3 regions of the Colwellia sp. SU-HH01217 genome follow, and region 1 is predicted to be linked to each of the others. Evidence: predicted binding sites of a transcription regulator. Region 1 holds the regulator's gene; each other region holds the start of a gene.
What was found. The regulator LexA, encoded in region 1, represses DNA repair genes until DNA is damaged. The targets are predictions, from matches to a motif close to TACTGTATNNNNATACAGTA.

Region 2: a site for LexA is predicted at 1,273-1,292, ahead of AC27G3_RS09115 (DNA recombination protein RmuC). Genes of this name have one in related genera too.
Region 3: a site for LexA is predicted at 2,051-2,070, ahead of AC27G3_RS00770 (YebG family protein). Genes of this name have one in related genera too.

Annotation. Positions count from the first base shown of each region.
Region 1 covers NZ_BAAJLX010000009.1:112,332-115,541, forward strand. Annotated here, with positions in the region: gene coxB (cytochrome c oxidase subunit II) at 1-189, opposite strand, end outside; gene lexA (transcriptional repressor LexA) at 895-1,509, opposite strand; gene AC27G3_RS12345 (hypothetical protein) at 1,669-2,505, opposite strand; gene AC27G3_RS12350 (hypothetical protein) at 2,604-2,801, shown strand; gene yghU (glutathione-dependent disulfide-bond oxidoreductase) at 2,784-3,210, opposite strand, start outside.
Region 2 covers NZ_BAAJLX010000005.1:273,856-277,065, reverse strand. Annotated here, with positions in the region: gene AC27G3_RS09120 (dipeptidyl-peptidase 5) at 1-1,128, shown strand, start outside; gene AC27G3_RS09115 (DNA recombination protein RmuC) at 1,366-2,760, shown strand; gene AC27G3_RS09110 (GGDEF domain-containing protein) at 2,931-3,210, opposite strand, start outside.
Region 3 covers NZ_BAAJLX010000001.1:195,672-198,881, forward strand. Annotated here, with positions in the region: gene AC27G3_RS00755 (chemotaxis protein) at 1-280, opposite strand, end outside; gene AC27G3_RS00760 (response regulator) at 280-648, opposite strand; gene AC27G3_RS00765 (M48 family metallopeptidase) at 819-1,529, opposite strand; gene AC27G3_RS00770 (YebG family protein) at 1,568-1,969, opposite strand; gene moeA (molybdopterin molybdotransferase MoeA) at 2,092-3,210, opposite strand, start outside.

The DNA.
Region 1 (3,210 bases):
TTCGACAGTGGTGCTTTCATGAAAGTCTGCAGCTTTATGACCCTTTGACTTTCGATGAAAAGCCATAGACCAGAACATCGCGCCAAAAACAACCACACCAATTGCAGTACATATCCAAAGGGCTAACATATGAAGATCGTAAACTTCTTCACTGATCTTAGTCACACCTTTGGTTAAATTTAAACTCATATCGGCCCAAGCTGAACTGGTAAATAAACTTCCCAGCAACAGCCAACCTAGGTTACCTCTCTTCACTCGACATCCCCTCTTCCTCTTGAAGTAGAAAACAAAACGAGGTCACAGTGTAAATCCGAACTCACTGGATCAAATGTTTTGCCACTTGTTATTGTTATTTTAGCTAAATCAGTGTGACGAAAAAACAAACAGAAATCTTCACACTTTTATTATTATTTTTCGTGCTATTTTTGTACGGTTTCTAATCTAGAATCACTTAAAATTTGATCTAGGTCAATCCATAATTTGAAGAGAAAAGAAATAAACTTTAATAAATTCAATTGAGTATTAACTCTAAAAAGAATGAAAAGCTATACACACAAGGGCTGTGCGTTTTTTGTTCAGTAGAAATTAAAATAATTTAAGAGAAGAATAAAACAACAGTTAGCGGTTGTTTTTTATACAGAAATATAACTTAACCTAAGTTCGGCTTAACAAATACTTCTCTAGCAGCTATTGACGCGAAATTTGTCTTGAATTAAGAAAAATTATCAAGCTAGAGGGGAGTAAAATAATTATTTACCTACTTTTCAAATTGTTAACTATATTTTAAACCGAGTTTAGGAACATAGTATAAGACGTGAAATCACCATTGGTTTTTACGCCTAGGTAATTTCACAACGAATAAAGGATTATATTTCATGAAAAACAGTAGATCACTTACATCCAGTCTGCCGCACGAATTACCCCAACAGCTAATCCTTCAATATTAAAATGCTGACTAGTTAAGTCCACTTCAATTGGCGAGAAATCTTCGTTTTCAGCGTGTAGGTAAACCACATTGCCTTCGCGTTTAAAACGTTTCACCGTCACATCTTCTTCAACGCGTGCTACTACTACTTGTCCTTGTTGTACATCAGTTGTTTGATGAACCGCCAGCAAATCACCATCTAAAATACCAATATCTTTCATACTATCGCCGTTAACACGCAATAAGTAATCTGCTGCAGGATGGAATAAGCTGCCATCGATCTTGTAGTGCTCTTCTACATGTTCTTGTGCAAGGATAGGTTCACCCGCGGCAACACGGCCAACAAGCGGCAAACCTTCTTGTTCAGCAAATTCTTCAGCCAACCGTATACCTCGAGAAGTGCCCGCCAACATTTCTATGTAGCCTTTTTTGGCTAAGGCTTTTAAATGCTCTTCCGCAGCATTCGCAGATTTAAAGCCAAAATGGACAGCGATTTCAGCACGGGTAGGAGGCATGCTCGTTGCTGAGATGTTTTCCTTAATAAAATCGAAAATTTGCTGTTGTCTGGGGGTTAAAGGGCGCATAACGGTCCTGTATTATTTATCGACAAATACTGTCAGTATATACAGGCTGTAAATAATGGCAAGTGTTTTGTTTTTTGTGGGTATTTGCGTCACTACTGTATGTTGTAGTAAGTAATATAAAAAATAATATGTAAACTCTGTTTATAAAAAATCCTTTTTTTATAAATTTATAGTATTACAAAAAATTATAGTTTTTTCATTTCCAACTAATGGTGGTCTAGGCAATTCAATATATTTCCCTAGACCAATTTCAGCTCTGTCATCAACCCATTTTTGAGATAACTGTTCAAACAACTCTGACAGCTCATTTTTATTTATATTTTTCAATGTGTTAATTTGTTTCTCTGCAGTATTATTTTCAAATATAGCTATATTGGGGCTTACTTTATAATAAAGTGCTTTATACAAAGTGTACTTAATTTTGAGTTCATCATTGAAGGTTTTGCCAAGATCATCTTCCAGTTTATATGTGTTAGCCAGCTCAAGAATTGATATTAAAACACCGTTTAAAGCCGCTTCCCATAACCAAAAACGAGCTTTCTTAAGTATAGATATATCTAATTCTTTATGTGTGTCATTAAAATCTCTAAGAGATAGAGAAGGATTATAAAATGAACTTCGATGAGAAAACCATTGATAGTTCATTCCTAAAACAAACATCGCTTGTGCATTCCCACTATTGGATTCTCTAATTAATTCGTCTTCACTCAAGAAAGTCAAACTCTGATCTACAGCATTTGCAATAAGTAAATTTTCATTAATATAAGCATTTCCTTCAATCACTTCTTCCAGATTCTTATATTCTTCAATTGTTAAGCATTGGCTATTATTTTTATCTGTAATTGAGATGTTGGATGCAATCGTATTATCTTTATTAACTTGTTCTGATTCATATTCGCTGAATAGGATATTTGGTGTTTCTGTTGAAGTGCTTGAAATATAATTATATAAAAAATACGAAGTAACTATAATTACAATTGAAGTCCATTTTAGCATACTAATTTTTTCCATTTACAAAAAACGAAAAACTAACATTCCCTCTTCAGTTTTACAATTTATTAACTATAACTGTAAAACTGAAGAAGGCAGATAGTATGACGTCGTTTATTGCACAGAATTACTTAAATCGACAATTTAATCCTGATTATATAAATACTTCGTGGTCAGACGATATTACCTATATCCGTACACTGCAAGGTCGGTTGTTTTTAGCGAACATTATGAGCTTATACTCACGTAAAGTGATCAGTTGCGCGTTAAGTTACACCCTAGTTTTATTTTGTATCAACTAATTTATCCTGTGTTTTTAACTCAAAATCACTGGCGTTATGGCGCTCATGTAATTGTTCGTTTAGCTCTCCCCATGTACGATTTACCATAACCCCACGCTTAACGGCTGCTCGTTCGCCAACTGCTTTTGTCCAACGCACTAAGTTTTTATAAGTGTGTGTTTGTAAAAATTCTGCTGCTTCATACACTTTGTTTTCAACCAATGCACCATACCAAGGCCAAATGGCCATATCTGCAATAGTGTATTGATCACCGCACATATATTTATTATTCGCTAAGTGTCTGTCGAGAACGTCGAGTTGTCGTTTAACTTCCATAGTAAATCGTTCAATTGGATATTCATATTTCTCTGGTGCGTAGGCATAAAAATGGCCGAAACCACCACCTAAATATGGTCCACTCCCCACCTGC
Region 2 (3,210 bases), on a different contig from region 1:
AATGCCAATGGCAAGGTGATGGATATTGCCCATCAATGGGATCGTTCTGTTAAATCATTAATTTTCTCAGATGATAACCGGAGCTTATTTGTAACTGCACAAGATGTTGGTCAGGTGAGTATATTTGAGATCAACCCTGAGTTTGGGGATGTACGTACGGTTTATGATTCGGGTACAGCAGGTGATATTGCAATATCAAAGGATACTCTTTATTTTACTCGTCATAGCTTGAATAGCCCTAAAGATATCTTTTCAATTTCTAAAGACGGTTATGGGTTAAAGCAACTGACTCAAATTAATAAAGAAAAACTGACAGACATTACTTTTAGTGAATTCGAGCAATTTAGCTTTAAAGGTTGGAACAACGAACAAGTGTATGGTTATTGGCTAAAGCCTGCGAACTTTCAACAAGGAAAAACTTACCCAATTGCTTATTTAGTTCATGGCGGTCCACAAGGCAGCTTTGGTAATATGTTTCACTACCGTTGGAATGCACAGTTATGGGCAGCTCAAGGCTATGGGGTAGTTATGGTCGATTTTCATGGCTCGACAGGTTACGGTCAAGAATTTACAGACTCTATTGCCAGAGATTGGGGCGGTAAACCTTTTGAAGATTTACAGAAAGGTTTAGCGTACGCGGTAAAAAGCCAACCTTGGCTAGATGGTGATAATGCTTGTGCACTAGGCGCATCATACGGTGGTTACATGATGAACTGGTTTGCAGGTAATTGGCCTGAGCGCTTTAAATGTATTATTAATCATGCTGGATTATTTGATATGCCTAGTTTTTATCAGTCTACAGAGGAGTTATGGTTTCCTGAGCATGATTTAGGTGGCGCACCATTTAAAACTGACTTCTCAGCTGAAGTGAGTAGCGATTACAGCAAGTTTAATCCATCGGCATTGGTAGATAATTGGCAAACGCCTATGTTAGTGATTCAAGGAGAACTTGATTATCGTGTCCCTTATGCTCAATCTTTAGGGGCATTTACCGCACTACAGCGTAAAGGTATTGATAGTCGATTAGTGATGTTTCCAACAGAAGATCATCATATAAGAAAACCTGATAATTTAGTGGTTTGGTATCAAGAAGTATTTAGTTGGATGAATAAACACCTCGCTAAATAATCTTCAGTTAAAACTTTAACCGACCTTATTAAAAACACGCAAATTAAACGCGTGTTTTTTTATGTGTCTTAGTTTATTAATGTTTATTAATGTTTATTAATGTTTATTTACCGCAATGTTATTGACGGTATGAATATCTATATTAACTGATGTTATATACAGTATTTGTAGACAAGAGTTTTAATAAATGTCACCATTATCTATAGTGAAACTTATACGTGACTAAGATAAAAAATTATGACATTTTCTTTTGCAGATAATACCTTTATAGCATTTTGTGCAATAGGCGCAGTGATTGTACTCTCTTGGTTAACAAGCGTTGTTTTATGGGTAAAAACAAATCGCGTGATTAAAAACCAGCAACAGCTTTTAGCACTGCAGCAAGAGGCGGTAATAAAGCTGGCTTCTACCACGGAGTTAAATGAAAGTACCCAACGTCATCAACAGCAACAACTTACCTTAAACCATCAACATTTAGCACAGCAACAAACGGAGTTGAAAACTTATTTTGAACAGCAAATAGCAGATCTTAGAATAAAGCTGTTAAGACAATTAGGCGAACAAAAAGATCAATTTAATCAACTACAGTTAAGCTCTTTAGAGCAATTAACCACACATTTAAATAAAGCAACACAAGCAAACCGGGAAGAGCTTAGTAAATCTTTACTGGCAAACTCAGAGCAACTTTCTAAGCGAATGAATGAACTGACCTCGACCACCAAGCAAGAATTAACTGACATTAGTAAACAAGTAGAACAACGTTTAAGTGATGGCTTTGATAAAACCACTAAAACTTTTACTGATATTTTAAAACGCTTAGCGTTAATTGATGATGCACAAAAGAAAATAACCGAGCTCTCTTCTAATGTTGTTAGCTTACAAGAGGTTTTAGCGGATAAGCGCTCCCGTGGTGCATTTGGGGAGGTACAATTAAATTCCCTTATTCGCAATGTATTGCCTGAGCAAAGTTTTTCTTTACAACATACTTTGTCTAATGGGAAGGTGGCTGACTGCATGTTGTTTTTGCCAGCACCCACAGGTAATGTTGTAATTGATTCTAAGTTTCCTCTTGAAAGTTATCGAAAAATGGCGGATAACACCCTTGGCGATCACGATAGAAAATCAGCAGAGCGCCAATTTAAGCTTGATATAAAAAAGCACATTAATGATATTAGCGATAAATACTTAATTAACAATGAAACAGCAGATGGCGCTGTTATGTTTATTCCTGCAGAAGCGATATTCGCTGAAATTCATGCGCATCAAAGTGATTTAGTTGATTACGCTAATAAGAAACGAGTTTGGTTGACATCTCCGACTACTCTAATGGCAATTTTAACTACAGCTCGTTCAGTATTGAAAGATGAGGCAACAAGGCAGCAGATCCACATTATTCAAGCGCATTTATCTGATCTTGGTCAAGACTTTAATCGGTTCAAAACCCGATTTGCTAACCTTGCGAAGCATATCGACCAAGCAGCAACAGATGTTAAGCAAATTCATACATCAGCGAATAAAATAACCAATCGTTTTGAAAAAATAGAACAGGTTGAATTAACAGAAAAATCGTCTAAATTGTCTACGAGCAAAGAAGAGTTCGAAACAAATGATGAGCTAAATTTGATAAAATAAGTGCTGTTTAGATAAGTTAAACTAAGTTAAATCGTGCTTTAAAAAGTAAGTCTTGGGGATTTTTACTGCGTAATTGCCTTTAAATGTGGAAAAAGCACATGTCAAAGGCTCTCCCATGTATAAATCCCCAATAAGTCGAAGCAAAAACAAGCTCGAAAGATCAACAAAGCCTAACCGTGAGTGAAAATTTGTACGCGGTTCCTTCCTTGATTTTTTGCAGAGTATAGTGCTTTATCCGCTTGCATCATTAAATTTCTTATTTGCTCATTCGCTTTAGTACGGCTTGTGATACCAAAACTTGCGGTACAAGTAATGCTAGTATTTTTTTCAGTTGTTATAACTTGTTTGCTAATAGCTAATCTAATGGACTCGGCTATATTATTAGTTTCTTGCAAAGTCGTATCTGGTAGGGCGATAACGAATTCCTCGCCCCCAATACGTGAGAATATA
Region 3 (3,210 bases), on a different contig from region 1:
AATCAGCAATATGATCAGAATCTTTATGTTGATACATCAACAAAGCTTCACCGCGGATGCCTTCATAACCAAAAAATCCTTGGCTAACAACAGCAGTAGACAGTTGGTCTTCCGTTAAAGATTGAGAGAAGTTTTTCGCATTAACCAATTCAATATTGGGTACTTGCAAAAAAACAAAGGTATCTAAATAACGAGCCAGCTGATCACTTGCTTGTCCCATAGCAACATTTATTAGTTCTTGTAAACAATCAAGTTGATCTTCATCTAAACTAAACGGCATTATAAAAATCCATGTTCTTTTAAGTTATTAATTAACACATCTACTTGAACTGGTTTTCTCATAAAAGCTTTAGCACCTAGCGCTAATACTTTATTTTGCATTTCAGGTTGTACATCAGCAGAAATAACAAAAACAGCGCAGTTGTGTTTATTGTTATCTTTCAAATTTTGGAGTACACCAACGCCATCAAGTTCTGGCATGGTTAAATCAAGAAACATAATATCAATGGATTGATTATTTAACACTTCTAATGCTTCTAAACCATTCTTTGCTAGTGTTACATCTAGCGACAACTCTTCAGGAAGGCTTCGTAATACTTGTTTACGCGCCATATTAGAGTCATCACAAATGAGAACCGATGGGTTCATAAAGAGGGGTATCCTTTAATTTTTATTATTATGGCGATAATTTACCCTAAATTGAGGTATTTGTTAATCATAATCATGTTATATCGAAAATTATCTTAGTTATACTTGATAATGATCAATAATACTCACTAAATAATAACCATAATGGTAAGTTTATTGCGTCAAAGTGATTACCAAACCAACTGACTTTGATGTGTTTTTAGCCAACATTTAGCCTTTTCAACATTAGAATCGTGCAAAGTGACTAAACGCCAAAATGCTGTTGAATGATCTAAATGTTTAAGATGACAAAGCTCATGCACGATCACGTAATCAATCACCCAACTCGGCACCATCATTAACAAATAATTAAAACTAAGCTCACCACGACTGTTACAACTCCCCCATCGTGCTTTATATCGTTTTACGATAAATGATTTAGGCACTAACTGTGTTTTAGCACTCAGTTGAGCTAAACGAGTTGTCAAATAATGGTTTATTTCTACTTTAAACCAATTTTCTAACTGTTTTTTTACTGCATCTTTAAGGTATTGCGCAGAAGAAACATCATTATCTGCTTTACGTTTTTTAAGCGGCAAGATAACTTTAATTTCATCTTTGAGATTGATCACTTGCGCGACGGATTGAAATGTAACTGACAGTTTTTTTTTCTCACCACCAATCCAAATTAGACTGCCCGATGTAAAAGACATCGGCTCGATAGTGGGTATTGAATTTTGTTGGGCGACTTTCGACAATAACCAAGCTGACTTTTCATTAACAAAACGATGAATTTGCTTTTCAGTTAAAAAGTGAGGCGCTCGAACAATAATTTCGCCTTGCTTAACTTGTAACCCCAAAGTTTTCCGTTTAGCACTACGAACCAGTTGATATTCAAGCATTTAACGTAAATTTTACCATAAACTTATTAACTCAGTATCTAACTAGCTTCGCTGACAGTATCTTCTACTGCTTTACTCTTTTTTGCCTTTGTCGTTTTACTAACAGCCTTTTTAAGAGGTTTATCTGATACTTCATCAGCATTTTCTTTTTCTTTGGCGATATCGTTAACATCAGCTAACTTAGGAGTTTTATTAACAGTAGGTTTAGCGGCTTTTTTTGCTAATAAAGCAACTAAAACATCATCTCGATTTTGCGCTAAGTAGACACAAAGCTCTTCTGAGATACTTTCTGTTAATTCAACAGGTGATTGAGCAAAGACCTCAGCTAAGTTATCAGCCATATCCAACATTTTATCGTATTCATCTGCTGATTTCTTATCCATAAATGTTTTTGCCTCCACCCCATGTCTAATTACGACAAATCGACTTTCAACTGCCATTGGTTTTCCTTAATTCATCAAATTTAGTTATATACCAGCAAATAATTATTTGCTGGTTACACTTTAACACAACAAACAAGGCACTGTACACAACAACAGTACATTGTTTGTTTTAGCAATAATTAGCGTAAATATTCATCAAACAACTGCACTTTTACATGCTCGCCTTTCGCTACACGTCCCTGCTCTGCAGGTAAAATAATATAACAATTAGCGCTTGCTAAGCTCGATAATATCCCTGATCCTTGCGAACCAGTTGAAGTAACTACGTTTTCACCTTGTTCATTTACTGACAAAATTCCTCGCTGAAAATCCATACGACCCGGCGATTTTCGTAACTCAGTTGTTGTTTTTACCGTTAACAGTGTGCGATTAAGCGCAGTTGCATTTTGAAGTTGAGTTAATGCCACTAAAGCAAGTTGATGAAAAGTCACTAAAGCAGAAACAGGATTTCCCGGTAATCCAAAAAATAGACTATTAGGTAGATGACCAAACGCAAATGGCTTACCTGGTTTAATGGCTATTTTCCAAAACTCTATTTTGCCAAGTTCATCTAAAACATCTTTAGTATAATCGGCTTCCCCTACCGACACTCCGCCACTCGAAATAACAGCATCGGCTTGCTGGTCAGCTTGTTCAAATGCAGATTTAATCGCTTGGTAGTCATCGTTAATCACCCCAAAATCGATGACCTTAACATTCAGTTTTTTTAGCATTGCACAAAGCACAAAACTATTACTCTCGTAAATATCGCCCTCTGTTAATGTTTGGTGCGGTAATTTTAATTCATCACCCGTTGCAATTAAAGCAACGGTTAATTGGCGATAAACCTCAACTTGTGCAACACCCAACGATGCTAAAACACCTATATCTATCGTGGTAAGCCTATGTCCTTTTTTTAATACTTGCTGACCTTTCTGAATATCTTCGCCGGCAAGTCGAACATGAGAACCAAGTGTTTTCTCTTGTGAAAAAGTCACTTTGTGCTCATCTACTTGAGTATTTTCTTGCATTTCAACGCTATTACACCCTTGAGGTATTTTAGCACCTGTCATTATGCGAATACATTCACCTAGCTTACATTGCCCTTGAAAAGGTGCACCTGCCATTGACCGGCCTACTAAGGTTAATGTTTTATTTTCTGCCAAACTTTTAACATCAAAGGCATAGCCATCCATCGCTGAATTATCGTGGGGAGGTACATTAAGTGGACTTTGGATATCGGTTGCTAACACATAAGA